One region of the Exiguobacterium sp. s128 genome, then DNA from elsewhere that is predicted to be linked to it. Evidence: a T-box and tRNA genes for the amino acid it is inferred to sense, from the RefSeq annotation. Region 1 holds a T-box; the other regions hold tRNA genes.

Region 1 (10,364 bases):
TGCCGTTCGACAGCGTACCATCTGCTTCGTGACGATAAAAGTATCCAGGTACGAACTGACCAAGTGGTGCCGTTTCCGCGTCATACACATGATTAAAGACGACATCCATCACGACACGGATCCCCCGGTCATGCAAAGCCTGAATCAACGCTTTCAGCTCACGGATCCGGACTGTCGGATCGTCCGCGTTTGACGCATACGAACCTTCCGGCGCAAAATAATTGACGGGATCATATCCCCAATTGTAGTTGTCCGGATCATTCATGACCGATTCATTCACTGAACCAAAATCATAGATCGGCAGGAGTTGGACATGGGTCACTCCCAGGTCTGCTAAATAATCAAGCCCGGTCAAGCCACCAGTCGGCGTCCGTGTGCCTGCCTCCGTCAATCCGCGGAACGTGCCTCGTTCGATGACACCACTCGCCGGATGGCTTGTCGCGTCTCGGACATGTAGTTCATAGATGACTGCATCTTGTGAGGAATGGAACAACGGGCGTTCTTCAATCCAACGGTCCGGTTGTATCGTGGACGGATTGATTAATGCCCCCCGTTTGCCATTCGTCCCGACTGCTTTTGCGTAGGGATCCACTGCTTCGATCTTTTGTCCGTTGATGCTGGCTTGAAACGTATAAAAGTAACCTTCATACACAGCACGATCCAGTTCAACGACGAATGTCCCTTTCGTATCTGGCGTCAGTTCGATTTCTTCGACTTTTCTTGCCCGTAATGTCCGGTACAGTCGAATCGCAACACGTTCTGCCGTCGGCGCCCACAGGCGGACCCGTATCATCGTCTCGTCAAACGTTGCTCCTAGATCCGTTCCTCTATAGGCATATCGCTCATCCAACTCTTCTGGTGTGAGCGTCAACATATCTGCTGTTTGTTTCAAAGCCATGCACCCCTTTCATTTCATGGTTTTTATTATAGCAAAATTTCACACGGGTGAACGTTTCGACTGTCCACCTTTGTCGTTCTTTTCCTGTAACTTCATTGAGAAGACAGAGCATTTCCGGACAAATATGCTAAAATGGTTGTGGAACGAAAGGGGAGATTTAAATGGCAGCAAAAGATAATTCATTTGATATCGTGTCACAAATCAACATCGAGGAAGTCAAAAATGCGATGCAAGTCGCTTTGAAGGAAATCACGAACCGCTTTGACTTTAAAGGCTCTAAAAGTGATATGAAACTAGAGAAAGAGGATTTGATCCTCATCTCGGATGACAACTTCAAACTCGATCAAGTGAAGGATGTCTTGACAGCAAAACTCATCAAACGTGAAGTACCGACAAAAAACCTGCAGTATGAAAAAGTCGAACAGGCCGCTGGTAATACCGTTCGTCAACGCGTCATCCTCAAAAGTGGGATTGACCGCGATGATGCGAAAAAAATCAACAACGCCGTCAAGGAATCGAAACTCAAAGTCAAAACACAGATTCAAGACGATCAAATCCGTGTCACGGCCAAATCACGTGATGACCTGCAACAAGTCATGCAAATCGTCCGTGAGTTATCGTTATCGGTTGACGTCCAGTTCATCAACTTCCGTTAACCAGAAAAATCCCCTTTCTCCAAGCTGGAGAAAAGGGATTTTTTTATACTTATTGAGCCGTATAACCACCATCAAGCACAACGGCTTGACCGGTCACACCCGCCGCTTTATCACTTGCTAAGAAGATCGCATAGTCCGCGATTTCTTTTACTTGTAATAAGCGGTGTTGTGGCACCAACGGATAGATGACTTCTTCAAGTACACGGTCGAGTGGCACGTTGCGTGTCTCTGCGAGAGAAGACAATTGTTTTTGAACGAGTGGCGTATCGACATAACCCGGGCAAATCGCATTGACGGTAATGCCGGACGTTGCACCTTCCAGTGCTGCGACCTTCGTCAAGCCGATGACGCCGTGTTTTGCGCTATTGTAAGCCGCTTTACCGGCAAATCCGATCAGTCCATTAATCGATGACATATTTAAGATTCGACCGAATCCCTGTTTTTTCATGATCGGGAAAACATATTTCGTATAAAGGAACGGTGCCCGTAACATGATGCTTTGCAGTAAGTCGAATTTTTCAGTCGAGAATTCTTCGATTGGTGAGACGTGTTGCATCCCGGCATTATTGATGACGATATCGATGCGTCCGTAATGGCTCATCGTCTGTTCGATGCTCGACTGGATGGCGACTTCGCTCGTCACATCCCCCGCTACGGCAAAGGCTTCGAATCCTTTACTTTGGAGTGCCTCCGCCGCTTGTTTCGCAGCGTCCTCTTGTAAATCGACGATGACGACTTTTGCGCCTTCTTGGGCAAATTCTTCCGCGATTTCAAGACCAATCCCACTCGCTGCTCCCGTAATCAAGGCTACTTTTCCTTCAAGTTGTTTCATCTTCATCTACTCCTCTTTGCTCGTTTGTTTCCTTTACTGTACGCTTAGACAACGAATAATAAAAATGAATACTTGTTATGATATATATAACCTGTACGAATAGGAGTGAAGAGAATGGATTTTCGCCAATTGGAATATTTTACGGAAGTCGCCCGATTTAAAAGTTTTACGAAGGCGGCCGACCATCTCCATGTGACTCAGCCGACGCTCAGCAAGATGGTGCGTCACTTAGAGGAAGAACTCGACATCGAACTGTTTGACCGGAGCAAGCGGCAAATCGTCTTGACCGATGCCGGTGCGACCTTACTGACAGAAGGCGAAAAGATCTTAAATCAATTGGCCGACTTACCGTCTCATCTCTATGACGTCATGCACTTGACGAAAGGTACGATTCGGATCGGTGTCCCACCTTTGATTGGATCGCTATTTTTTCCACGTCTCTTACGTCAGTTCAAGGAACGGTATCCGATGATTGCGATCGAGATAACGGAAGCCGGCGGACATGCGCTCGAAAAAGCCGTCGTTGCCGGAGAGGTCGATTTGATTGCGACGGTTTTTCCAGCTGACGAACATTTGACCGTCTTTCCATTTATCGAAGAAGAACTTCATTTGTTTTTACCCGAACAACATCCGTTAGCGCGTCAGTCGATTTTGTCCTTAGATCAAGTGGCAGACCTTCCTTTCGTTTTGTTCAATGAAACGTTTTCGCTCCATGATGTCGTCTTACAGGCGTGTGAAGCAGCCGGTTTTCAACCGAACATCGCACACGTCAGTTCACAGTGGGACTTCCTTTGCCTACTCGTCGCGGAAGGAAATGCGGTGACACTGCTTCCCCGCTCGCTTGCCCAACAAATGACGATCAAAGGTGTAAAGACGATTCCATTAACGGTACGTGTTCCTTGGCAACTGGGTGTCGCCGTTCCGACCGGTCGATATCAATCGTATGTCACCCGCGAATGGATCCGATTCGTCCAAGAAATCCATTCTAAAAATGAATGATATGTATAAAAACCATGTATTTGTAGCATGGTTTTTCTTCCTTTAAGATAAGTTGTATCGTTCACAACAGAAAGGAAGTTATTCACTATGGCAACGCACTTAGACAACCGACACGAAGTCGGGATGAAAAAATTAAACGAGTTTACAGATACAAATTCTGCTCAATCGACCCATGAAAAAATTGCCGAGTCCTTAAAAGATATTGCACCGGCTGTCGGCGAATGGATCACGGATTTTGCATATGGCGAAGTTTATAGCCGGAATGGTCTTGTGAATCGGGACCGTGCAATCGTCACGATCGCTTCACTTGTCACACAAGGGACAGAACCGCAGCTTGCTCTTCATATCAATACGGGTCTGACGGCTGGCTTGACTGGAAATGAAATCGTCGAAGCCATCATGCACCTTGTTCCCTATACAGGTTTCCCACGCGTCTTGAATGCTCTTGAAGTAGCCAAAGTCGTTTTCGCTGAGCGTGGTGTCACGGTCGATCCGGCTTAATTGGAAATAGGATGAGATGTAGCAGACGCAGGGTATACTCTTATTACAAGGGAGTGATGCCTCATGCAGTATGCACTCATTACGGATTTGCACAGTTCATTACCCGATACCCGCGCCGTATTGACGGCGATTCAACAGACCGCTCCTCAAGCCATCGTTTTTTCACTGGGGGATGTTCATGAATGCCATATCGGGAAAAAACGGGCGAAACGATACACGTTCGAAGAAACCGAACAGATCGTGACGCTCGATCCAGATTTTTTAAAGTTATTATTTTTTGAGACATTACTCGGTAATCAAGAAGAACGGTTGCTGTCGCTGATTCCGGTCGGGGCGTCAAGTACGCTTGACCAACTCCGTTCCTCAGACCGCCTCAAACAAACCGAGTCTGCCTTGTTCCTTCATGGTGACCAATTGAAGTGGAGTTACGATTTAACACCAGATACGTCTCCCTATAAAGAGCGTCTGTTGTTTTTCGGTCACAGTCATGTCCGCGGACTGTTCAAAGACGGAAAACGGCTGAAAATTCAACTGGGTGTTCCGATTTCCACCAAGCGTGGATACTATGCCATCAATGTCGGACCGGTTCTCGTCGAGCGGGAATGGCTGCTTTATGATACGACGGCCGAAACCATCACGTTCCATCAAACGAGATAAGTCTCTAGACGAACAACCCCCTGCTCTACTCACATCACGTGAACAGAACAGGGGGTTGTTGTGTGTTTCGTATCTCACCGACTCTTACAGGTGGCGAACGAGTGAAGCACGGACTAAATCCACTTGCGTGAACTCCGTTTTATCGGCAAACTGATTCACGACACGGCGCACTTCACCTTGGCGACGAACGAAGCTTGTCGGTACAGGCGTTTTCCGGACGAGTTGCTCATACAACGTCGTCAATTGATGATCATCGATGACTGTTGTCATTTGATCAAGGAACAACAAGACATGCAGACGGTTCAAGTAATCCCATGGTTTATCTTCTGAGCGGAACTCGTTCCGTGCCAACCATTTCTTCAGACCAATCGCATCGATTTGGTTGAGCGTCTCTTTTGTCCGTGGTGCTTTCCATAATGCCAGCAGTTCACCTAATTTTTTACGTGTCTGCTTTTTCACCATGAAGAATTCAAAATTTCCTTTTGTTTCGAGTGCATCCCCACCGATTGGAGCGATTTGATCCGCTCCTGGTGCTGTGACGAAATCAAACACGAAATCGACCGATTCACCGGGAAGCCATGCGGCAACTTTTCCGTGGAAGTCAGCGATGAAGGCAACTGATTCAGCCAAGTCTTCCTGATTCATTTGTGTAGATGCGTGCTGTAACCGTTCCATTGTCTCTTTGTTCATATAATAACCCCATCTTTAATCTGATTTATATTACATTTCTTCTGGAGCACCGACACCAAGCAGGCGTAATCCTTCCATCAATACAATCGTAACCGATTTCACGAGTGCAAGGCGAGATTGTTTTTCTGCATCTTCTTCTAGGACACGGACTTGTCCATAATATTTGTTGAAGCTTTGAGCTAAATCAAGCACATACCGGCTGATGATTGACGGTTCGCGACGTGTAAACGCCCGGTCGATCACAGTTGAGAACTGGTTCAGCATCGATACGACGCCCCACGAGTAATCATCCGCACTTCCGACAAACGCCGATCCATCGTATTCCCCTTTACGAAGTAAGGAATTTGCCCGCGCATTCGTATATTGGACATACGGACCCGTTTCTCCTTCAAATTTAAGCATTTGTTCTAAATCAAATTCGATGTTGTTCATCCGCTCATTTTTTAAATCATGGAAAATGACGGCGCCGACACCGACTTCGCGTGCCGTCTGTTCGGCATTCGCCAAGTTTGGATTTTTCTCGGCGATGTTTTGCTTCGCAACATTGATCGCATCTTGTAACACTTCTTCCAGGAGGACAATCCGTCCCTTACGTGTCGACATTTTTTTGCCATCTTTCATGATCAGACCAAACGGCACATGGTGCATGCCATACACATTTTCAAACCCAAGTTTTTTCAAGACCGCAAACAGCTGTTTGAAGTGAAGTGCTTGTTCCCCACCAACAACATAAAAGGCTTGCTCGAAACCGTATGTCTCAAGACGGTAGACCGCAGCCGCCAAATCACGTGTCGCATATAACGTCGCACCGTCTTTCTTCTTGATCAAGGCCGGAGGCATCCCTTCTGCTTCGAGATCGACGACCATTGCGCCTTCCGATTCAACTAACAATTCTTTTTCTTCGAGCAGATCAATGACGTGTTGCATCTTATCGTTATAGAACGCTTCTCCGTTCAAACTGTCGAAGCTGACACCAAGCATTTGATAGACGCGGTTGAACTCGACGAGCGACACTTCACGGAACCATGTCCAAAGTGCCGTCGCTTGTTCGTCACCCTGTTCGAGTTTTTTGAACCAAGCACGCCCTTCGTCTTCTAGAGCCGGGTTCTCTTCTGCTTCTTCGTGGAAACGGACGTACAATTTAAGCAGTTCCTTGATCGGCTCAGCGCGGACGTCTTCTTCTTTGCCCCACATGTTGTAAGCGACCATCAGCTTACCAAACTGTGTTCCCCAGTCCCCCAGATGGTTGATGCCGACGACGTCGTATCCTTTTTTCCGTGAAATCTGATTTAAGGCATTCCCGATGACCGTCGAACGTAAATGACCCATCGAGAAAGGTTTCGCAATGTTCGGTGATGAGAAGTCGGTGACAATCGTTTTTCCGGTCGGCTCGCTTGATCCGTACGCTTGTTTTTCTTCCAAGACACGTTTGACGATCTCCCGTGAGACGATTTCCCGATTTAAGAAGACGTTGACGTATGGTCCTGCTGCTTGGACGTTTGAGAACAATGGATTATCGATTTTTTCAGCCAACTCCGTCGCAATCATCATCGGTGCTTTGCGGAACGCTTTAGCGAGTTGGAAACAAGGGAAAGCTAAATCCCCATGATCTTCGTGTTTTGGTTGTTCAATCAATTGTTCAATCTCTTCTTGCGATAACGCATCACCAATCACGTCATGTAATACTTTGGCATATTGTTGCTTATAACTCATTTCGTTCCCTCCAACAGTTTATTTTTTCCAATAAAAAACGCCCTTTGCGCAACACGCAAAGAGACGGAATGACCGCGGTACCACTCTTCTTGGTGTCAAACATGTGACACCCACTTTAACTGGTGATAACGGGGATCCCCCGGCTACGCCTGATCAGATTGATTCGGATAGCATCTCGGAAGTGCGCTTCACGGTTTTTGTTTCATTCAGGCTTCCACCATTCCCTGATTCGCTGGCTGATCAAATCATCCCGTTACTTTCTTCGTCATCGATTGTTGATATCTTTCACATTATACGCAATCCCTCTCATTCTCTCAACCTTATTTTTTTTGTAAATCTATCATCATATTTTCCACAAAACGGGTATAAGTAGGAAAGGACTGCTAAAGGAGGGGACGCCCTATGGTCTACTATCAAAAAGTGGCGCGCACTGGTTGGCTTGTCTTGTGTCTCGTCGTGATTATCCTTACCTTCACTTTATGGATGTACCCGACACTTCTCGACTTTCCGCTCTCGTTCGGAAATGCGGCCTATCTACTGGCACTGATCATCTTGTTTCAATTCGATAATGTCCGTCGCGGCGGCATTTATTATACATTTCAAGAAGGGATCATCTTATTCATCTTCCTCAACTATGGCTTATTGCCATCAATCCTTCTCAGTCAGATTGGCATTCTAATCTTTCAATTTTTCTCGCACAAACAAGAAATTCGCTTAAAACGCTTTTTATATTTGTATCCGATTAATGTCTTGTTTGATTTGTTCTATCTCGCTTGTCCATCACTCGTTTACTTAGCTCTCGGCGGACCGATTGGAACCGGTTTTACCTACTCGGAAGCCTTAGTTCCATTTTCAGGCTATTTGGCGACCGTCCTGACCGTCTCTTACGTGCAGTGCCGTTTCGTCAACCGCGTTCTCTTCTTAAGATACGACTGGACTCGCCTCGTTCGCCTACAGACACTTGTCTACGGTATCAGTATGCTGAGTGCCTTTCTTGGCATCTGGTTTTATGATGAGAACCCCCTCATCGCTGCCTCTGTCTCGACACTGATCCTATTTTTATTCAAACGATTACTGCAACAGCGTGGCATGACACTTGAAGCAATGGAAAATGCCAAACGGTTTGATGACGCCAAAGAACATCTGCTGATTTCCCGTTTTGAACGCGAGGCCATCGACTCGTTACTACTTGATTTACCCCACTTACTTGATTTTTCAGAAGGATGGATCTCGATTCAGCAACAACGTAAACAGGTCATCTATAATATCCGGACAAAAACCATCATCGATGTCCTTCCATTGTTTCACTCGTTATCCGCGGAACAACTGCAGACCCCAATCATCCATGGTCTACGATTTGACTGGGGAAAGGATATCCAGATTGCCTTACCGGTCGACCGTCACTCGATGCTTGCGATTCCTTCCATCACAAGCGAGGATGTTGATGTCTCCATCGTTTTGTTCCATCAAGTAGCAGATGCGTATGATGAAACGAACGCCGATGAACTAGCACGCCTGCTCCGTATCTTTTGCCGTGTGTTGCATCGTTCACAGGAAACGTATCAACTGTATGCTGAAAGCCGGACGGATGCTTTAACGGAACTCGCTAACAGCCGGGCTTTTTATGAAGAAGGGGCGCATCAATTTGCTGCTGACCATTATCCGTTGTCGATCATCTTGTTCGACATCGATCATTTTAAATATGTAAATGATACGTATGGTCATAAAGTTGGGGATTTGGTCTTACGTGAACTCGGCCGGCGCATCTTATCCTTACAGCAAAAACAACCGGCGATGTTTGCTGCCCGTTACGGTGGTGAAGAATTTGTCTTATTGATTCATCATTGTCCACAAAATCAAGCGATTGACTTAGCAGAACAAGTTCGGCATGCTGTCCTTGATCGGCCTTTCGTCGTCGAGGGACACCGTCTATCGATTACGATCAGTCTTGGTGTCGATACGGTCAACCAGCCCTATGAACGTTCTTTTGAAGAATCACTCCGTCAGGCCGATCATGCTCTTTATGTAGGTGGAAAACACAATGGTCGAAACTGTACTGCACATTACGCGAATCTCTGAAAGGTCGTGAACACCTTGTCAATCATTGAAATTGAACGTACACTCCCGACACTTGAGCTCCCACGGACGATTCGGATTTATCGCCCGACAGAGTTGCCGGCTGACGAAGCACTTCCGGTCATCTATATGCACGATGGGCAAAATGTCTTCAGTGGTGAAACCGCTTCGTTCGGAAAAGGTTGGGAAGTACATCATGCCCTGCACGCCGTGAAGCTCCATGCGATGATCGTCGCCATCGATAGCCCGGATGACGCGATGGACCGCTACGACGAATATGCACCTTGGACCGATGAAGCCTTATTGATGCGCACCGCTTATCCTTCACACCGGACAACAATCGGAGGGCATGGCAAACGATACATGGACTGGATCGTTCACGAACTAAAACCTTATATCGATGAACACTATGCTACTGTTCCGACGGATACGACCATGATCGGCAGTTCGATGGGCGGGGTCATTTCGCTTTATGGTTTGTTCGCCTATCCGGAAATCATCACACGTGTCGCGGCTCTCTCGACTGCAGGATGGGCTAATTTTTCCTCCCTTCTTGAATTCATCGAACGTAGTCCAAATTTGTCGGAGCAACATCGTTGTTATATGGATGTCGGAACAAAAGAAATCAGCGGACCGATGACCGAAATCGACTACTTACACACAAATGACGTGCTCGCTCAGGCTGTCCGGCGAAAAGTAGAAACGGCACGATATGAAGTCATCCCGGACGCCATCCATCATGAAACGGAGTGGGCAAAACGAATGCCGGACATACTCCGGTTCTTATTTTCTTCCTAAACGACAAACAGACTGCCTGGACCCGATCGGGTCCGGACAGTCTGTTTTGATGACGTACCACTTAGTTGACGAGTTCTTCCGTCTGTTCTTTTACGTAACGATTCCGTGGGTGTTCCCGGCATTCATCTGAGCAAGAGCGCATGACTTTAGGTTCACACTCTTCACAACAGAAGTGTTGACGATTACATTCTGGATTTGCACAGTTCACATACCGTGTTTCATCTTTTCCACAGTAGTAACACGTCGAGACGACCGTTGGATTGACTTCATTGACAGGTACTTGGATGCGCTCATCAAATACATACAGTTCGCCTTCCCAATCTTCTCCACGCGTTGCTTCGTCTTTCCCATACATGACGACGCCACCTTTCAGATGGAAGATGTCATCACTACTTTGACGTTTCCGGAAATAAGCCGTGAATTTTTCACAACGGACGCCGCCCGTGCAATACGTCAGGACTTTTTTCCCTTCAAACAGGTGTTCATTTTCGTCGAGCCATTGTGGAAATTCACGTGATGCATCAACATCTACTTTGACCGCATT
Region 2 (10,364 bases), on a different contig from region 1:
TTCGGAAGATTATTTGCAGAACGTCCACAAGGGTTGGTCGTGGAAGTGTTGGCGGTTGAGAAACACCCGGTCCAAGGTGACTTGCACAATCCGAACCAGGTCGATGTTCCGCTCTTCCATGTTCGTCCAGCCCTACACCCGCACGAAAAAGTGACAGTCGCACCAAGTGTCGTTTATGCGTACGACGGTGAGATTCCGACCTATGCCGAGAGCTTACGTCAAGCTTACGACAAAGATGTCGCGCGTCTGAACGGACAAAATCCAGAAGCGGATGCTTTCGTACAAAAATGCTTGGAGAATTACAAGGAACTGGAATCGATTTATGCGAAACGCTGGGCGTAAACCCCGGCGTTTTTTCTGTTGCAACGGTTTCCGAGATAGGTTATTCTTGTCTCTGCAACTATGAAACCAGATTTAGATCTATGGGGGCTTGAATCATGATGGAATTAACTGAATACAAAGCAGACCCCTTTGCGATTACTATGCGCCAAGCGGAACTTTTTTATTTCCGTGGACGGAAAGCGCACCGGGAAGGGAGACTTGAAGAGGCGGTATATCATCTCGATGAAGCCACGACGCTTCGGCCCGACGATATCCGTTATCTTTTACGTTACGCACGTGTCCTGTTTGAGACAGGCGAGATCAATCATGCGAATGATGTCTTGAAACAAGTGCGGACGCTCGACAAGTCAAATACCGAATCATTATTTTATTTAGCGAATAACTACGCGCACGTCTCCTTATACGAAGAGGCAAAAAACTATGCGCTTGAATATTTATCTAGTGCACCGAACGGAAAACACGCAGAGGCATCGGCCGCGCTCGTGGAACTGATCGATCTCGAACAAGAGATGGAAGATGACGATGAGGATGAATTGATTCGTTTGCATGCTCAAGCACAACGTCAAATCGACAAAGGGATGTTATTTGCGGCGCAAGAGACACTGGAAGCTTTGATCATCCAATATCCGACGTTTTGGCCAGCCTACAACAACCTCGCCATCGTCGAGTTTTATCTGGGTGAAAATGACCGGGCGTTTGCTTCACTCGAACAGGTCCTTGATGGAAATCCGGGAAACTTACATGCCCTCTGTAATACGCTCGTCTTGTTACATGAGATGGGACAGGACGAAGAAGCCCACCGTCTATCGCAGAAGCTCGAACACGTCCGGTCGGTCAATCTCGAGACCCGCTACAAGGTCGCTTCGACGCTCGCAATCATCGGTCGTCATGATTTAGCGTATGAAGAATTAAAGTTACTCGAACGTCGTGGTTACCGGGGAGACCCGTTATTCGGTCACTGGTTGTCGATCTCAGCGTTCAAGACAGGACATGTCGAAGAAGCTGCTGCCTTCCTACAATCAGAAGAAGCCCAAGGCATGCGAGAAGAACAAGAAGCGTATGATATCCGACATAACCTTCAGTTCCGTTCCGCGTTGATTCAAGCGTTGAAAACGGAAGATGACATCTCACGGATTTTCACGGCACTTTTGCTTGGTAAACTGAACGATGAGGAAGCGAAACTGGCATTATCGATGATGCCGGAAGTGACGGATCATCCGGATGTTTTATTGCTGACAGAACAGATTCTACATGAGATGAACGGGGAGAAACTGATCGTTGATGCCCGGATTCATCGTGCGTTATTGACGATTCGTCTAGCGGAACGGTACGTTTCGGACGAAGAACGGATGAGTTTAGAAGGGGACTTTTATGAACGATTCGCGCGACTCGTCCTCAGCGGAGAGACGTTTGACGCGATTGAGGCGTCAGCTGCTGCGTTGATTTACCTGTTTCATGACGTCCGTGAAGGGACTTTGATTGAGGACTGTGCGGCTTTAGTTGATGTCTCGTTTGACGAAGTGGCGGCTGTGATTCGTTCCTATCAACGACTTTTGAACCCGGCGCGGGCAAAGTGTTAGACGTTTGTCCGTTTCTCCCCTATACTCAAATTACAACGAAAATACAGATGGGGTGGAATCATGACAGGAACTGATCAAAAAATTTATGACGTCATTATCATTGGTGCCGGTCCTGCTGGTATGACAGCAGCACTTTACGCATCACGGGCAAACTTATCGACTTTGATGATCGAACGCGGTATTCCGGGCGGCCAGATGGCGAACACGGAAGATATCGAGAACTATCCAGGATACGACAGCATTCTTGGACCGGATCTTTCACAAAAGATGTTCGACCACTCAAAAGCATTCGGAGCGGAGTACGCGTATGGTGACGTACGCAGTATCGAAGACGGTCCGGCGTATAAAACGATTCATGCCCACAATAAGGATTATTACGCACGCGCCATCATCATCGCTTCAGGGGCGCAGTATAAGAAAATCGGCGTCCCGGGTGAAGAAGAACTCGGCGGACGTGGTGTCTCGTACTGTGCGGTCTGTGACGGCGCGTTCTTTAAAGAAAAAGAACTGTTCGTCATCGGTGGCGGCGACTCAGCGGTCGAAGAAGGGGTCTACTTGACACGGTTCGCGAAAAAAGTGACGATCGTTCACCGTCGTGAAGAATTACGTGCACAAAAAATCCTTCAAAAACGGGCATTCGACAACCCGAAAATCGACTTCATCTGGAACCATACGGTCAAACAGATTAACGAAGATAACGGCAAAGTCGGTGGCATCGAATTAATCAATACAAAAACGGCAGCGACGACAACGTATCCGATTGACGGCGTATTCATCTACATCGGGATGAACCCGATCACAGGATATGTCCAAGATCTCGGAATCTTGAATGATCAGGGATATGTCGTGACGAACGAAGCGATGGAAACGAACATCAAAGGCATTTTTGCTGCTGGTGATGTCCGTGAGAAAACATTACGTCAAGTCGTGACAGCGACGAATGATGGTTCGATTGCGGCTCAAAACGCGCAACATTATATCGAAGCCTTGCTTGAGGAATTACAGGAATCATCACAAGTCTAATTCAAGAACCAGCTTGGTTGGAGGGCACTTCAATCAAGCTGGCTCTTTTTTTGTGTTATACTGAAATCAGAGTAAAAAATACACACGGAACTGTTGTCTGGAGGGCGAAGAGATGGAAGAGAATCAACCGCAACTGGTCATCATTACAGGAATGAGTGGCGCCGGGAAAACGGTCGCGATGAATAGTTTTGAAGACTTAGGCTACTTTTGTGTCGACAATTTACCGCCGACGTTACTACCACAATTGATCGAAGTGATTGGACAGGTGCGTCCGAAAATCGCTGTCGCCATCGATACACGGGCTCGTGATTTCATCGATAGTTTCTTTGTCGTTTATGAAGATTTGAAGAAAACGAACCTGCAAATCCGAATGCTTTATTTGGACGCCCGCAATGAGGTATTGGTTCGTCGGTATAAAGAATCCCGCCGGTCGCATCCGCTGGCCCCGACCGCGTCACCGCTGATCGGAATCGAACGGGAGCGGACCCTGCTCGAAGGGTTCCGCGATAAAGCACAATTGCTGATGGATACAAGTGACATTAAACCGCTTGCCTTAAAAGAACGGATTTTAAAAGAGTTTACGGAAGGGGAACGAATCCCGTTTACCGTCAACGTGATGTCATTTGGCTTTAAACATGGTTTACCACTCGATGCCGATCTTGTGTTTGACTTACGTTTCTTGCCGAACCCGTTTTACATTCCGGAACTCCGACCGAAGACGGGTCTTGATCTTGAGGTCTCGTCCTACGTCATGCAATGGCCGGAAGCGAAGCTGTTTTATAAAAAGCTCGTCGACATGCTCGAATTCCTGATTCCCCAGTATGAGCGGGAAGGGAAATCACAGCTCGTCGTGGCGCTCGGTTGTACCGGCGGAAAACACCGGTCGATCACGTTTGCCGAAGCGATCAGTAAAGAATTTAAGAATCAATACCATATCGTGACGAACCACCGGGATTATGTGCATGCAAAGGAGGAAAAATAATGAAATGGGAACGAAAAGTCGTCGCCATCGGCGGAGGAACGGGCCTATCAACTCTTTTGCGCGGACTAAAACATTACCCGCTTGATATCACGGCCATCGTCACCGTCGCGGACGACGGCGGAAGCTCGGGCCGTTTGCGGACGGAATTCAACATGTTGCCGCCGGGCGATATCCGAAACGTCATCGTCTCACTGTCGAAGTCCGAGACATTGATGGACCGGATCATGCAATACCGCTTTGAGACAGGAGAAGGTCTGCACGGACACTCGCTCGGGAACTTGATGCTGACAGCAGCGACGCAGCTCTGTAACGGTTCGTTTGTCGAGGCGATTGGTGTCATGGGACAACTGCTGAATGCGGAAGGGAAAGTTTATCCGGCAACGGAACGGACGATTACATTATGTGCCGAGTTTGAAGACGGAACAATCGTCAAAGGGGAGTCCTTGATTCCAAAAGTCGGGAAGGTCATCGATCGGATTTTTCTCGAAGAAGAAGACGTCCGTCCGGTCCCGGAAGCGATTCAGGCGATTCTTGACGCCGATGTCATCGTCCTTGGTCCCGGCAGCCTCTACACGAGTGTCATTCCGAACGTCTTGATCGAAGAGATTCGTGATGCGATCAAGCAGGCGCTTGCCCCGGTCGTCTATATCTGCAACGTCATGACACAACCTGGGGAGACGACGGCCTTTACGGCTAACGATCACCTGAACGTCTTGGAACGGTTCCTCGGCAAAGGGGTGATTGATACGATCATCGTCAACAACGAATCGATTGATGTCAGTTATTTACGAAAATACCAGAAGGATCACGCGGATATGGTGACCTACGATGAAACAAGTTTTGAAGAAGCCGGCATTGAAGTGCTCGCGGACGATATCGTGGACTACAACCATCACTTCATCCGCCATGATTCGGATGCCGTCGCAAGCCTTGTCATGCGGAAAGTCTTATCGATCCGACGGGTCCGTCAATTCGAAGGGAAGGAGGAACTGACGTGAGTTTTGCTTCAGAAGTCAAAAAAGAATTAACACAAATCACGATGACCGATCACGAGATGAAGGCGGAGCTTGCTGCACTCGCCCGGATGAACGGCGCAATTTCGTTTGGTCTCGGACGTGGACTGACGCTTGATATCTCGACGGAAAATGCGTCGATTGCCCGCCGGATCTATTCGTTGCTCAAACGTGCTTACGCGGTCCATCTCGATTTATTGGTCCGGAAAAAAATGCGTCTAAAGAAAAATAACGTCTACATCGTGCGCGTCAAACAACAAGCGGACAAGATTCTACAAGACCTCGGTATTCTCGGAGAAGGGTTTACGATGATCCGCTCGATCAGTGATTCGATTCTCCACGATGAACGTCGTGCCCGGGCTTATCTCCGGGGCGCCTTTTTAGCGGGCGGGTCACTAAACAATCCGGCGACGTCTTCGTACCACTTGGAAATCTTTAGTCTGTATGAAGAACACAATGCCGCCTTACGCAGCTTGACGAATCAGTTTGACTTGAATGCAAAAGCGATCGAACGGAAAAAAGGGCATATCCTCTACATCAAGGAAAGTGAAAAGATCTCTGATTTCCTGAAGCTGATTGGTGCGACCTATTCGATGTTACGTTTTGAAGATGTCCGGATCTTGAAGGATATGCGCAATTCGGTCAACCGACTCGTCAACTGTGAGACAGCGAATTTAAACAAGACGGTGGGTGCGGCGTTACGCCAGGTCGAGAACATCAAGTTCTTAGAACGGACGGTCGGGCTTGATGTCTTACCGGACAAACTTAGAGAAATTGCGATCTTACGTGTGACCCATCAAGACGTGACGTTACAGGAGTTAGGCGAGATGGTCGAAAGTGGTGCCATCTCGAAGTCCGGGATCAATCATCGATTGCGCAAGATTGATCAAATTGCGGATAAACTCCGAAACGGCGAATCCATGACCGGGGCTCTTTAGGGAGTAACTTGCGAGATGAACCATAGTCTACTATAATATATAGTCGGTGCAACTAAATGTTCGAATTAAGGAGTTTTTGAAATGGCTAATGACAAAAAACGTATTTCGCTGACGGTAGATGCGAAGTTTGATGAACTGCTTACGAAAAAAGCAAAAACGATCGGTGTTCCGAAAAGTACACTCGTGACGTTTGCGACTTCCCTGTTCCTGAAGCAATTACAGGCAGAAGAAGAACTTTCACCACATGCGAACGGAATCTACACACTGATTCGTGAAAACCACGATATCGTATCTGATATCACAGACATGATCGATTAATGAATAAGGACCTCTGTCCCCGTACTTCCTTCTTGAGGGAGAAAAAAGGGATTGAGGTCCTTTTGTTTAGTGTATGGCAAAATCAGTTCAGTCCGGTATGTGAACACTGACTAAAAAAAAACGCCTCCACATGAAGTGAAGACGGTTCGGTGAAAGCTTATGCACGTTCCATGACACGGTCGATTAAACCGTAGTCAGCTGCTGATTGAGCAGACATGAAGTTATCACGTTCTGTATCACGTTCGATGACTTCAAGTGGTTGTCCTGTATTTGTAGCCATGATTTTGTTTAAGTGTTCACGCATCTTGATGATCCGTTCCGCGTGGATTTTGATATCCGATGCTTGACCTTGTGTGCCACCGAGTGGTTGGTGAATCATGATTTCAGCATTTGGAAGCGCAAAACGTTTTCCTTTAGCGCCTGCTTGAAGCAAGAAAGCACCCATTGATGCAGCCATTCCGATGCAGATTGTTGAAACTTGTGGTTTGATGAAGTTCATTGTATCGTAAATCGCCATACCGGCTGTGATTGAACCACCTGGGCTGTTGATGTAAAGCGAGATTTCTTTATCTGGATCTTCTGCTGCTAAGAACAGTAACTGGGCAACGACTGAGTTGGCGACGTTGTCGTCAATCGCGCTCCCGAGAAGGATGATCCGGTCTTTGAGCAAACGTGAGTAGATGTCGTACGCACGTTCCCCGCGGTTGGTTTGTTCGATGACTGTTGGAATTAACATAGTCTTTGCCTCCTTATAGTAGGTATGTAGCTCATATTCGACTTGTTCTTATCATAATCCTTTGGTCAGGATTGGTCAAAAGATACGATGCGACTTCTAGGTATTTTTCCTGAAACCGTTTCGCGTAAACATACCGATATAGAAAAAAGGCAACACCGAGAACGGCATTGCCTGTAGATTCAAGTATGGTACACCCGGAGAGATTTGAACTCCCGACACCTGGTACCGGAAACCAGTGCTCTATCCCCTGAGCTACGGGTGCATGTTTTTACTGAACAATTAATAGTATACCGACATTTTTTCAGGAAAGCAATACTAGAAACTGAAGTTTCTTGTTTTTTTGTAAAAGGCTGAAGGACGATTGATTTAATCCCCATACATTATAATAGAAACAGAACCACATCCAGTCGGAGAAAGGGAAGATGAACAGATGGAACAGAGACAAGAACAAGCGCAGCGTCTTGTGATGTCAGCAGCACAGTTGTTTCAATTATCGGTTTTAGAAGAGACGCGCGCGGAACTAGAGCAACATCTTTACCGAATCATCCGTCGTGCCAGGCACACGAAACATAATGGAAGAAAAACAATCCATCCGGATTTAGAGCAAGTTGCGGATCGGATCGACTCGTTTGAGAATGAACTTCTGAAGCAAATACGTTTAGAATCGGTCAGACAGGAAATAGGATATATGGCGGAACAACTCATCATGTACTTAGATACGGATGGACTACTCAGAACGACAGACGCACAATTGGCGGTTCTTCTTGCGAGCGAGGAGTCGATCATCAGACAGGCGCGGCAACTGCTCCAACAATGTGAACCAACCGGTATCGCGGCACGTTCAGAGACGGAGTGCCGATTGTTGCACGCCATCGAGTCTGAAGAAGACCAACTGATTGATCTGGTCACCGAGTTACAAGAAGGGATGTCGCTGAAGCAAGCCTTGGAGGGAATCAGGGATCTAACGGAGCGACAGCAAATGAAGCAACGAATCAATCGGTTGCCGAAAAGACCGGTCTTGCCGACAGCAACGGTCGTGACGATACCGGAAGCTGAAGTACAGCTGATTGATGGTCAAATCCAAATTGTCTGGTATGACATACCGGTCGATGCGTCCTGGACGGATCTTGAAGAAGCGAAATCCTTTTTAAGTGCGTACGAACGGCGACGGAAGACGCTAGAGGCGATTTTAGATGTCGTCACGAAACGACAAGTCCGCTGGTTTGAAGGTGAGCTTCACCTGGAACCACTGACAAAAAAGGAAGTTGCCGAACAAACGGGATACCATCCTTCGACGATCGGTCGAGCGATTGCCAACAAAACGGTGCGGACTGCCCACGGGACATTGGCGTTGGAAAACTTTTTTGTATCGAAGACGCAGGACGGGACATCCAGCTTTTTGATCAAGGTGCGGATGGCGAAGCTGATTCAGGAAACAACCACGCCATTGTCGGATCAACAGATCGCTGATCGTCTTCAAGTGGAAGGCATCCAAGTCGCGCGACGGACGATTGCCAAATACCGGTCGGGTCTTGAATTGACCCGGTCCGACATCACGAAGCGACGAGAGGCGAATGACTGATGCAAACAAAAGAACACATGACCTTAATATTGTATTCACGTCCGGGATGTACGCTATGTGAGGAAGCCGCCGTCTTACTTGATTTCGTACTCGACGAATTTCCTGGGTGGACGTACCAAGAAATCAACATCGATGAAGATGCAACGCTCAGCTTACGGTTTTTATATGAAATTCCGGTTGTGATGTATCAGTCTGAAATTTGGAGTTATGGCAAATTTGAGACGGAGCCCATAAGAAACCGCTTACTTGAAAAAAGTTGAAGGGTGAGGCTTGAATCCTCGTGCGATGGCTGTTATGATGAGGATGTACCAAGTGGGACAAGATACGACACGCGGGACGTAAAGTGTCCAGCAGTTTGAGAGGAGCGGGAAATACATGATTCGGCAGTTAGTGCAGATCCAAAAGCGAATCGTGCCTGATCTGATTGAAGAAATGCAGACACGTTACGACATACTTCATTATGTCCGGCTGATGCAACCGATTGGTCGACGTACACTCGCGACAAGCCTTGGCTTGACGGAGCGGGTATTACGGCGCGAAGTAGACTTCCTGAAAGAGCAAGGATTGCTCGAAGTGGCAACACAAGGAATGTCTTTAACGGACGAAGGACGGACCGTCTTACGGAGTATGCACAGTGTGATGGCAGAACTGGCCGGGATTTCCGATATGGCGAAAGCTTTAAAAGAAAAACTGGGCGTACGGGATGTCGTCATCGTACCGGGTGACTCGGATCAGACATTTTGGGTACAACGCGATATGGGACGTGCGACAGTCGCACGTTTGAAACGAGAACTTTCTTCATCTGTACACAACACGATTGCCGTCACAGGAGGAACGACGATGGCTTCCGTCGCGGCGATGATGTCGCCCGACAAGGAAAACCGTCCGATGACATTTGTGCCAGCACGTGGTGGACTAGGCGAAACCCTTGAATTACAAGCGAATACGGTCTGCTCACGAATGGCGTCCCGTGCACAAAGTGATTATCACTTATTGCACATCCCGGACATGGTCAGCACGGAAACGTTTGTCAAGATGGTGGAAGAGCCAAGCATAAAAAATGTGTTACAAATGATTAGAGATGCCTCAATCGTGGTACATGGAATTGGTGAGGCAAAAACGATGGCAAAACGTCGTCGCGCTTCAACCGAGTTACTGGAACAGCTTGAAACCGAACACGCAGTGGCAGAAGCATTTGGTTATTATTTCGATCGGGACGGGAAAATCGTGCACCGGGTGAAGACGGTTGGTCTGCAACTCGACGACTTGAAACAAGTCGAACACGTCATTGTCGTCGCCGGAGGACATTCCAAGGCAGAAGCGATCAATGCGTATGTCAAACAGTCCCCGAACATCATCCTGATTACGGATGAAGGGGCCGCAACAACGATTTTGAAAGGGTAGCCCCCTTTTGAATAATAGATAACTCGCTTTACATTAAAAGGAGGAAAATTATCATGGCAGTAAAAGTTGGTATTAATGGATTTGGACGTATCGGACGTTTGGCACTTCGTCAAATTCTTCAGTTTGACGGAATCGAAGTAGTCGCAATCAACGACCTTACAGACACTAAAATGCTTGCACACCTCTTAAAATATGATACGACTCAAGGTCGTTTCGACGGCGAAGTCGAAGTACACGATGGTTACTTCCTCGTCAACGGTAAAGAAATCAAAACACTTGCTAACCGCAACCCAGAAGAACTCCCATGGGGCGAGCTCGGTGTTGACATCGTTCTCGAATGTACTGGTTTCTTCACAGACAAAGAAAAAGCTGAGCTTCACTTGAAAGCTGGAGCTAAAAAAGTCGTTATCTCAGCACCTGCTACTGGCGACATGAAAACAGTTGTC
Region 3 (10,364 bases), on a different contig from region 1:
TTAATACGAAAACGTAAAATTAAAGAAGGGGCCTTGCTCCTTCTTTTTATATTTTTAGAGGAGGAAATTTCCGTGCGTGTACCTAGTTATATTCATGATCTCGATCAATGGTTAGAACAAATGAAACATGGCACGCGACTTGATGTTGCGGTCCGGTTTGCAGAAACGGATGCCTATGGACATATGAACAACCGTGTCCCGTTCGTCTACTTTGAGGATGTCCGAACGTTGATGCTTGAAGAAACCGGTTATTCGCTTTCAGACGACGGGATTGTCGTCGTTGCGGATGCCCAGTGTAATTACATCCGTCAAGTCTATCCACGGGCGCGTCTCGCCGTCTATGCTTACCCGGTTCAGGTCGGAACAGCCTCGTGTGATGTCCATTATGCCGCGTTCAGCGAACAGGATGAATTGATGTTCACCGGTCGGACCTCGATGGTGCAGATTGATCGTTCCGGGAATGCGTTTGCTTGGAATGAAGCGTATAAAAATTCCTTGCAGAATCGATTCGAATCCGTTATCATTTGATAATGAGTTCACATATTCGAAAACGACTCACTAGTACGTTATTAGTGGAGGGAGATTTCTTAATCATGGAAAAAACATTCAAAGTCATCGCGGATTCAGGCATTCATGCTCGTCCGGCAACACAACTCGTCAACACAGCTTCTAAATTCCAATCAGACATCAACTTGGAATACAACGGAAAGACTGTTAACCTCAAGTCGATCATGGGTGTTCTTTCACTCGGAATCGCAAAAGATTCAGACATCAAAATCGTTGCAAACGGTGACGATGCTTCTGAAGCAATCACGACTCTTTCAGATATGCTGACAAGCGAAGGTCTTGCTCAGTAATCCTTTATCGTACATTCTTGGACGCCGGTCTTGCACCGTCGTCCTTTTTTGTTACCATATGAGAGAGGAAGGTGAGGGGAAAACGTGAACAGATCAATTGGAGTATTAGATTCTGGGGTCGGTGGATTGACCGTGGCGCGGGAATTGATGCGTCAGCTTCCCCATGAACAAATCATATATGTCGGAGACACATTACGGTGTCCGTACGGTCCTCGACCAGAAGAAGAGATTCGCCAGTTTACATGGGAAATGATTGATTTCCTCGTAGCGCAAGATGTCAAACTGATCGTCATCGCCTGCAATACGGCAACGGCGGTCGTCTTAAAAGAAGCACGACAAAAGTTGTCGATTCCAATCATCGGCGTCATCGATCCGGGAGCGCGAGCAGCAGTTAAAGTCACACGGTCGAAACGAATCGGTGTCATCGGCACAAAAATGACGATTGAAAGTAACTCGTATGAAAAAGCCTTGCGTCACGTCGAAGGGCAGGTCGTCGTCGAATCACTGGCTTGTCCGCCATTCGTTCCACTCGTTGAGTCCTCACAGACAACCGGAGCGTATGTCGAGCGTGTCGTCGCCAATACATTAAAACCGTTGCTCGCCTATGACATGGATACGTTGATTTTAGGCTGTACCCATTATCCGCTACTGGCAGAAGTGATTGGACGAGTCATCGGACCGAATGTCCAATTGATTTCTTCTGGGGACGAGACGGCGCTTGAAGTCGGTGCCTTACTGGATTACAACGGAATCACAGCAGCACATGACACCGTCCCGGAACATGTCTACCATGCGACGGGAGATACACGGTCTTTTGAACGGATTGCGAGTGACTGGTTGAATCAACCGATTCAAGCCGAACGGTTAGTGTTAGGAACGGAGGAAGAAAAATGCGTTTAGATCAAAGAGCACAAGCAGACATGCGAACGATTCATTTTGAGACGGGTGTTAATAAACACGCAGAAGGATCCGTTCTGATTTCAGTCGGAGATACGCGTGTCTTATGTACAGCGACGGTCGAAGAAAAAGTTCCGCCTTTTTTACGCGGGAAACGTCAAGGATGGATTAATGCCGAATATGCGATGTTACCACGCGCGACGGCGCAACGGACCGGTCGAGAGTCGGTCCGAGGAAAACAAACCGGACGGACGATGGAGATTCAGCGTTTGATCAGTCGGGCGTTACGTTCTGTCGTCAATCTTGAAAAATTGGGTGAACGGACGATTTGGATTGACTGTGACGTGTTGCAGGCAGATGGCGGGACACGTACGGCTGCAATCACGGGTGGTTTTTTAGCACTCGTCTTAGCGGTGGATGGACTGATTCAAAGCGGGAAGTTAACGGATACACCAATCAAGGAAGGCATCGCGGCAGTTTCGGTCGGCAAAGTCGGGACGGATTTGTTGCTTGATCTTTGTTATGAAGAAGACGCTGCGGCAGATGTCGATTTGAATCTCGTCATGACCTCGTCGGGTAAGATCGTTGAATTACAAGCAACGGGCGAAGAAGCAACGTTTTCTCGAAAAGAAATGCTCGATATGCTCGAACTTGGGGAAAAGGGTATTGAAGAACTGCTCCATGCGGCTGAACAAGCTTTAGGAGCGTCCTGGTGGTACGTCGGAGAAGAGGTGGAGCACGGATGAAGATTATCGTCGCGACCAGAAATCCTGGTAAAGTAAACGAATTCAAGACGATGCTTGGACGGCTCGGCTATGAGGTCGAGTCCTTACTCGATTACGATTCGGCTCCTGAAACGGAAGAAACCGGCTCGACGTTTGAAGAGAATGCTGAACTGAAATCAATTGAGGCCGCGTCCTACTTCGGTCATGCTGTGCTTTCGGACGACTCTGGTCTTGAAGTCGATGCGTTAGACGGTGCACCCGGCGTCTATTCTGCACGTTTTGCAGGCGAAAACAAATCAGATGAGGCGAACAATGCCTTATTGTTAAAAAAATTAGCACACGTACCAGCAGAACAACGAACAGCTCGTTTTGTCTGTGCTTTGTCACTTGCAAAACCGTCGGGCGAAACCTTGACCGTTCGCGGGACGATGGAAGGGCAGATTGGATTTGAAGCGAAAGGGACAAACGGTTTTGGTTACGATCCGTTGTTCCTCATTCCGTCATTAAATCAGACGGCAGCCGAATTAACGAAAAGTGAAAAGGCGACCATCAGCCATCGTGGACAAGCATTGCGAAAACTTGAAGCGGCATTAACTACTTTTTTGGGAGAGTGATTTTAGATGAAAGCGTTAATCGTAAGTGACAGCCATGGTCTCGATCAGGAACTATTGACGATATTCAACCGCCACCAAGAAGCAGATGTTGCCTTTCATTGCGGTGATTCTCAGCTGACGGGAGATTCGGAATCGTTATATCCCTATCGCGTCGTCAAAGGAAATTGTGATTACGGAAACGATTTTTCAGATGAAGTAATCGAAGACTTAGGTGCTTACCGGGTCCTCTGTTTACATGGGCATCGTCAAGACGTCAAATACAGTTTGGATCAATTGGTCCATCATGCGGACCAAAAAGATGCGGCAATCGTATTATACGGACATTCGCATGTCGCTAAGGCAGAACAACGAGATGGGAAACTGTTCATCAATCCAGGTTCGATTCGGATGCCACGTCATCGTCCAGAAAAGACATACGCCTTACTGACACTGGATGGATCCGATTTTATCGTCGATTTTTACGATACGACAGGTGAACGGATCAATGCTTTACACTTTGACGGGACACTTTAAAAAATAGTTTTTACCAATGTGATTGACACGAAAGAATTGTTTTAGTATAGTTTATTCGTGTTGACACGTCCCAATAGCTCAGCTGGATAGAGCAACGCCCTTCTAAGGCGTCGGTCGGGGGTTCGAATCCCTCTTGGGACACTATAATTAAAATAGAGACTTCCCTTACGAGGGAGGTCTCTTTTTTTTAGGACTTTTATCATGTATAATTAAGGTATCATGAACTTGAAAGGGATGAAAGAGATGATGAAACGAATGAGTGGAATCCTGCTGCTGACAGTTGCGTTAGCTGGATGTAGTGAGGTTACAGATACAGTGGACAATGCGAAACAACAAGTGACGGATGTTAAAAATAGCGTGGATTACGCTAGTCAATTACAAGATATTGCCCAAGATACGTCAAAGGTGACATCCGAGTTATCTGCAAAGTTGGATCAAGCGGCAACTGAAGCGCGTGACTCCGCCAATCCGGAACAAGCCCTCGACCAGCAAATCGAACAGCTGAAAAATGACGGGACCGTCCAACAATTAAACGAAGAATTGAATCAAATCGATGAGCGACTTGCCGGCTTAGAAAGTCCGCCAGCAGAACTAAAGAATCTCAGTGAGAAATTAGAGCAATACGTCAACCAATCAGAAGATATCACACGCCTGTTAGAAGCCGACGTGTCGCTCGATACACTAAACAAGATGGGGATTGAACAAGCGGGTCAGCTACAAGAAGCGATTTCGAACTGGACATCGTTACTTGATCCGTTTACGAAGTAATCAACAAAGGTGGAATGATGATGCATCAATCACGTTGGATGGAACAGCCGTTGGCAATCGAACAAAAACGACTCGCCGCATTAAATCGTCAAGAGCTGGCAATCGAAGTAGGTCGGTTATCAGAATTGGCGTCAGAAGATGATGTGTTGTATCTCCTCTATACGATTCAGGAAGCCTATTTAGCGATGGAGGATGGCACCGAATCGTATTCGGCAGTCGTCGAACCGTATCTTCGGTTGGACGGTGTCGAGCAAGTCATGGCGATATTCATGTATGAAAGGGGAGAACGTTATTCGTTTGATCTTGCGCTGCGGACAGCTTCTCCTTACCTCCCTTATGGATTATCCTTGAAACTAGAAGAAGTGGCTCAGTTCCGGAAAAAAACATTACGTGCGAAACAACAAACGGATGACTCTGCCTATCTCCAGCTAGAAGGGAAACCGTCAGGGGACCTGACGGAAGAAGAGTGGATCGAACTGTATCGGCACGGTACGATCGTCGAACAAATGCGAGGGGTTGGGCAAACCTCTTTGGTGAACCATCCGTCATTGGCGAAGTATATAGCGAGTGACTATTTAACCGGTCGTGACGTACAGCATCAGAGTGTATTGGTCAGTCACTTGTTGCTCGGCCAAATTCCGAGAGACGAACGCTTGTATCCACTGTATGTTGAAAATGAAGCATTCGATATATGGATGGCGTTTGATCACGCCGAGCAACTTGAAGTTTATATGAAAACGCAGACGGATCAATTACAACGTTTTGCTGATGCAGCATTTGCTCTAGAACGGATGGATCCCTTTAAGGCGATTTTATTCATGAACTGGTATCAAATCCTCTTTCCTGACGAAAGGATCGATCGCAGTGAACCTCTCGACGACTGGCTTGACGCTATTGAAGAACTAGCCGAACTGGACTTCGTCTCGGAGATGCCACCAGGCGGTCTTGGGCAGCAGGCGCAAAAGATTTACCGGGCTGTCCATTTATTACTGCCGGAGGGAACGATGTATGAGCAGGCCTTACTTCAGTAATTCAAGGTAATTGCCTCGTTCAACAGTGGTAATCCTAAGAAAGATTGTGCTATAATGTGACTTGTTGTACACACATGTACGCTAATTGACATTTTTGGAGGGACTCAGCATGACTGCAAAATGGGAAAAACAATCAGGTAGCCTCGGCGTTCTCACGTATGAAGCGCCTGCTGAAGCATTTGATAAAGCGGTAGACCAAGCGTTCAAAAAAGTCGTCAAGACATTGAACACACCAGGTTTCCGTAAAGGAAAAATGCCACGCACAATGTTTAACAAAATGTACGGCGAAGAAGCACTTTACCAAGATGCACTTGATATCTTATATCAAGATACAATCGAAGGTGCAGTCGTCGAATCAGGAATCGAGCCAATCGCGCTTGATAACATCGACGTCGAAACACTCGAAAAAGGAAAACCAGTTGCGTTCAAAATCACATTCGTGATCGAGCCGGACGCTACACTTGGTGAGTACAAAGGTCTTGAGTACACAGCAGTCGAAACAGACGTTACAGACGAAGATGTCGATGCTGAACTCAAAACAATGCAAGAGCGTGGCGCAGAGCTCGTCGTTAAAGAAGAGGGCGCTATCGAAAATGGCGATACAGTCGTATTCGACTTCGCAGGTTTCGATGGGGAAAACCAATTCGACGGCGGTACTGCAGAAAACTACTCACTCGTCATCGGTTCTGGAAACTTCATTCCAGGATTTGAAGAGCAGATGGTTGGCCTAAAAACAGGCGAACAAAAAGACATCGACGTAACCTTCCCAGAAGAGTACCATGAAGCATCACTCGCTGGAAAACCAGTTACGTTCAAAGTAACGATTCATGAAGTCAAAGCTCAGGAACTTCCTGAATTGACAGATGAGTTCGCTAAAGAAATGGACGAAGAAGTTTCTTCTCTTGATGAGTTGAAAACAAAAATCCGCACACGTCTTGAAAACACACGCAAACAAGAAGCAGATGCTTCAATGCGTGATGAGTTGGTTGAAGAAGCGACGAAAAACGCGACAGTTGATCTTCCAGAAGTCATGGTTGAAAACGAAGTTGAGCGTATGGTCCAAGAATTCACACAACGCATTCAGTCACAAGGTATCGACCTCAACATGTACTTCCAGTTAACTGGAACGACTGAAGAAGCGATGCGTACTGAAATGAAAGAACAAGCAGAAGAACGTGTCAAAGCACGTCTCGTTCTGAAACAAATCGTTGCAGATGAAAAGATTGAAGTGACAGAAGAAGAAGCACAAGCTGAACTTCAGTCAATGTCTGAACTCTACAACATTCCTGCTGATCAACTTGAAACGATGCTTGCTCCACAAGGCGGACTCGATACACTTAAAGGTGATCTTCAATTCCGTAAAGCAATCGATGTTCTCGTTGACAACGCAAAAGCAAAATAAGCAAACCAACCGAACGAATCGACTTCAAGCCCAATTTCTGGTCTTGAAGTCGATTTTTTTGTACGATAGGTCAAACAAGGACAAAGAAAATTTTAAATTTCAAATCAAACTGTAAAACGCTCCTCCAAGATTTGAAAGAGTTTCCTTGTTCATGCTACAATCATAAATAGTAAAACGTGAGAATAGATGCGAAACAGATCTATACAACTTCCACGTTAAAGGGGTGGACCTTTATGTTTAAATTTAACGAAGAAAAAGGTCAGCTAAAATGTTCTTTCTGCGGAAAGACACAAGAACAAGTGCGCAAACTTGTTGCTGGACCTGGCGTTTACATTTGCGATGAATGTATCGAACTCTGTAACGAAATCGTCGAAGAAGAGCTTGGTACAGAAGAAGAAGTCGAACTAAAAAACGTACCGAAACCGCATGAAATCCGTGCGACTTTAAATGACTATGTCATCGGACAGGAAAAAGCGAAAAAATCATTATCTGTCGCGATGTATAATCATTATAAACGGATCAATGCAGGTGGCCGTGCGGATGACGTCGAGTTATCGAAATCGAACATCGTCATGATCGGACCGACTGGTAGTGGTAAAACACTCCTCGCACAAACGATGGCTCGTATTCTGAATGTTCCGTTCGCAATCGCGGATGCGACAAGTCTGACGGAAGCCGGATATGTTGGGGAAGATGTTGAGAACATTCTCTTAAAACTCATTCAAGCTGCTGATTATGATGTCGAAAAAGCAGAAAAAGGTATCATCTACATCGATGAAATCGATAAAATTGCCCGTAAATCTGAGAATCCGTCAATTACACGTGATGTCTCAGGTGAAGGGGTACAACAAGCCCTTCTGAAAATCTTAGAAGGTACAGTTGCAAGCGTTCCGCCACAAGGTGGCCGGAAACATCCGCATCAAGAATTCATTCAAATCGATACGACGAACATCTTGTTCATCGTTGGTGGTGCCTTTGACGGGATCGACCAATCGATTAAACGTCGTCTTGGTAAAAAGGTCATCGGATTCGGAAACGATTCTGAGAACCGTAACTTGACACAAAAAGAAATCCTTGCGGCTGCTTTACCGGAAGATTTACAGAAATTCGGATTGATTCCGGAGTTTATCGGGCGTTTACCAGTCATGGCGACACTCGAACCACTTGATGAGGATGCACTCGTCCAAATCTTAACAAAACCGAAAAATGCACTCGTCAAACAATACAAAAAAATGCTTCAACTGGATGATGTCGAACTCGACTTCACAGATGAAGCGTTGGTTGAAATCGCGAAACTCGCGATTAAACGGAAAACCGGTGCACGTGGTTTACGTTCAATCATCGAAGAAACGATGCTCGAAATCATGTTCGAAATACCGTCCCGTGAAGATATCGCGAAAGTCATCATCACAGCGGAAACGTTGACTGGAAAGCGCGGTCCGACGCTTGAGCTGAAAGATGGTACAATTGAACAAGGGAAAGAAAAAGAAACGGCGTAACACCGTGACAAATCGGCTCGGAGGCTACTTGTACGCCTTTCCGAGTCTTTTTGTTTAGGAGGAGATTTTTGATGAAGATAAAACAATATCCATTATTACCACTACGTGGCGTTGTCGCGTACCCCTTAATCGGATTGACGATTGATGTCGGGCGTCCTGTCTCACTAAAAGCATTGCTTGCGTCGAAAGAACATGAAATTGATTTGGTCGTCGTTACGCAGCGGGATCCGGAAGCAGAACCATCGGTGGATGGTCTGCACACGATTGGTACACTTGTTCAGATTGCAAAAATGAGTGAGCTCGGAAATGATACAGTGCGGGTCCGTGTCATTGGTAAGGAACGGGTCCGGATTGATCACGTGACGGAAACGGATGAAGGGTACCAGGCGAACATCGAACCGATTGAAAAGGCAGATATCAAAGGGGCGAAACAAGAAGCGCTCGTTCGTCTGATCAAAGAACAATTTGGTCAATTGGTGTCGCGGATCAAAGGTATCGGAACGGACGAACGCCGCCGTTTTGAAACGTATGAGCGCCTCGATTCGCTGACGGATTATATTGCCTCTAAATTACCGATTGATATTGCGAAAAAACAAGAATTTTTAGAAGAAAATGATCCGGTCGAACGTGGGGTCATGTTGCTCGACGTCATGAAACATGAATATGAAGTCGTCGAACTTGAACGCGAAATGCGGGAGCGGACGAAAAAGACGATTGAACAGTCGCAACGCGAGTATTATCTTCGGGAACAGCTGAAGACGATTCAGCAAGAACTCGGTGGAGAAGCAGTCTCGGCAGAAAGTGATGCTGTGAAATACAAAGAACAACTGGCGATGCTTGATCTGTCAGAAACGGCCGTCATCAACATCGAAAAAGAAATCAACCGACTGGCTGTCGTGCCGGCGACGAGTCCAGAGCATGGCGTCATTCGGAACTATCTCGAATGGTTCTTCTCGCTTCCTTGGAATGAAGCAACCGATGACTTCTTAAATGTCGAGGCGGCATCTGAGCAGCTAGACGAAGATCATTATGGATTAGAAAAAGTCAAAGAGCGGATTTTAGAATACTTGGCGGTACGACAGTTAACGGATTCGTTACGCGGACCGATTTTGTGTTTGGCAGGTCCTCCGGGAGTCGGTAAAACGTCACTTGCCCGCTCGATCGCAACAGCGCTCGAACGGAAATTCGTTCGTGTTTCACTTGGTGGAGTCCGGGATGAAGCGGAAATCCGCGGTCATCGGCGGACGTATATCGGAGCGATGCCTGGACGCATCATTCGTGGCCTAAAACAAGCGGGGACGAACAATCCCGTGTTCCTGCTCGATGAGATTGATAAGATGTCCAATGACTTCCGTGGAGACCCTTCTTCCGCGATGCTTGAAGTCCTTGATCCGGAACAAAACAACAGTTTTTCCGACCACTATATCGAAGAGCCGTTTGATTTATCAAACGTCTTGTTCATCGCGACAGCAAACGATGTCTCGAACATCCCGGGACCATTGCTTGACCGAATGGAACTGATTCAAATCGGTGGTTACACGGAACAAGAAAAAACAGAAATTGCGATTCGGCATTTGTTGTCCAAACAATTAAAGGAACATGGATTGAAAAAAAGCCAATTGACGGTCAAGCCGGATGCATTGGAAGAAGTCGTTCGCCGGTACACACGCGAAGCGGGTGTCCGGAGTTTGGAACGTGTCATCGGATCCCTCTGTCGTAAAGCTGCGAAACAAATCGCAATGGGTGAAAAGAAACGCGTCACTGTCACGAAACGTAATTTATCCGACTTTTTAGGCAAACCGATTTACCGTTACGGTCAAAGTGAACTAGAAGATACGATTGGCGCGGTGACCGGTTTAGCGTATACTGCATTTGGGGGCGACACGCTGACGATTGAAGTGAGCCTTGCTCCAGGTAAAGGGAAATTACAGTTAACGGGTAAACTAGGGGACGTCATGCAGGAATCGGCACAGACGGCATATAGTTTTGTTCGTGCCCATGCAGAAGAGTTTAAGATTGACCCGAATTTCTATGAGACACAAGACATCCATATTCATG

Evidence for each region. The T-box of region 1 lies ahead of argS (arginine--tRNA ligase). A T-box ahead of a tRNA ligase gene usually reads a tRNA of that ligase, here a tRNA-Arg.
Region 2: it has a tRNA-Arg gene. The T-box ahead of argS (arginine--tRNA ligase) is inferred to sense a tRNA for this amino acid. The anticodon was not compared.
Region 3: it has a tRNA-Arg gene. The T-box ahead of argS (arginine--tRNA ligase) is inferred to sense a tRNA for this amino acid. The anticodon was not compared.

Annotation. Positions count from the first base shown of each region.
Region 1 covers NZ_JACSMT010000013.1:20,329-30,692, reverse strand. Annotated here, with positions in the region: gene pulA (type I pullulanase) at 1-898, opposite strand, end outside; gene KNQ13_RS07115 (YajQ family cyclic di-GMP-binding protein) at 1,060-1,554, shown strand; gene KNQ13_RS07110 (3-hydroxybutyrate dehydrogenase) at 1,604-2,386, opposite strand; gene KNQ13_RS07105 (LysR family transcriptional regulator) at 2,501-3,385, shown strand; gene KNQ13_RS07100 (carboxymuconolactone decarboxylase family protein) at 3,473-3,886, shown strand; gene KNQ13_RS07095 (metallophosphoesterase family protein) at 3,950-4,543, shown strand; gene KNQ13_RS07090 (hypothetical protein) at 4,628-5,233, opposite strand; gene argS (arginine--tRNA ligase) at 5,264-6,946, opposite strand; T-box leader at 7,003-7,224, opposite strand; gene KNQ13_RS07080 (GGDEF domain-containing protein) at 7,349-9,025, shown strand; gene KNQ13_RS07075 (alpha/beta hydrolase) at 9,041-9,820, shown strand; gene trhO (oxygen-dependent tRNA uridine(34) hydroxylase TrhO) at 9,882-10,364, opposite strand, start outside.
Region 2 covers NZ_JACSMT010000004.1:93,406-103,769, forward strand. Annotated here, with positions in the region: gene kapB (sporulation phosphorelay system protein KapB) at 1-342, shown strand, start outside; gene KNQ13_RS03060 (tetratricopeptide repeat protein) at 438-1,922, shown strand; gene trxB (thioredoxin-disulfide reductase) at 1,983-2,945, shown strand; gene rapZ (RNase adapter RapZ) at 3,058-3,927, shown strand; gene KNQ13_RS03075 (gluconeogenesis factor YvcK family protein) at 3,927-4,925, shown strand; gene whiA (DNA-binding protein WhiA) at 4,922-5,878, shown strand; gene KNQ13_RS03085 (hypothetical protein) at 5,960-6,196, shown strand; partial or broken gene clpP (ATP-dependent Clp endopeptidase proteolytic subunit ClpP) at 6,354-6,935, opposite strand; tRNA gene KNQ13_RS03095 (tRNA-Arg) at 7,119-7,194, opposite strand; gene KNQ13_RS03100 (RNA polymerase factor sigma-54) at 7,363-8,514, shown strand; gene KNQ13_RS03105 (glutaredoxin family protein) at 8,514-8,774, shown strand; gene KNQ13_RS03110 (sugar-binding transcriptional regulator) at 8,890-9,918, shown strand; gene gap (type I glyceraldehyde-3-phosphate dehydrogenase) at 9,972-10,364, shown strand, end outside.
Region 3 covers NZ_JACSMT010000001.1:147,117-157,480, reverse strand. Annotated here, with positions in the region: gene sdhB (succinate dehydrogenase iron-sulfur subunit) at 1-4, shown strand, start outside; gene KNQ13_RS00780 (acyl-CoA thioesterase) at 73-528, shown strand; gene KNQ13_RS00775 (phosphocarrier protein HPr) at 594-857, shown strand; gene racE (glutamate racemase) at 942-1,757, shown strand; gene rph (ribonuclease PH) at 1,748-2,500, shown strand; gene KNQ13_RS00760 (XTP/dITP diphosphatase) at 2,497-3,093, shown strand; gene KNQ13_RS00755 (metallophosphoesterase family protein) at 3,100-3,606, shown strand; tRNA gene KNQ13_RS00750 (tRNA-Arg) at 3,674-3,747, shown strand; gene KNQ13_RS00745 (hypothetical protein) at 3,850-4,374, shown strand; gene KNQ13_RS00740 (hypothetical protein) at 4,395-5,405, shown strand; gene tig (trigger factor) at 5,515-6,807, shown strand; gene clpX (ATP-dependent protease ATP-binding subunit ClpX) at 7,041-8,306, shown strand; gene lon (endopeptidase La) at 8,378-10,364, shown strand, end outside.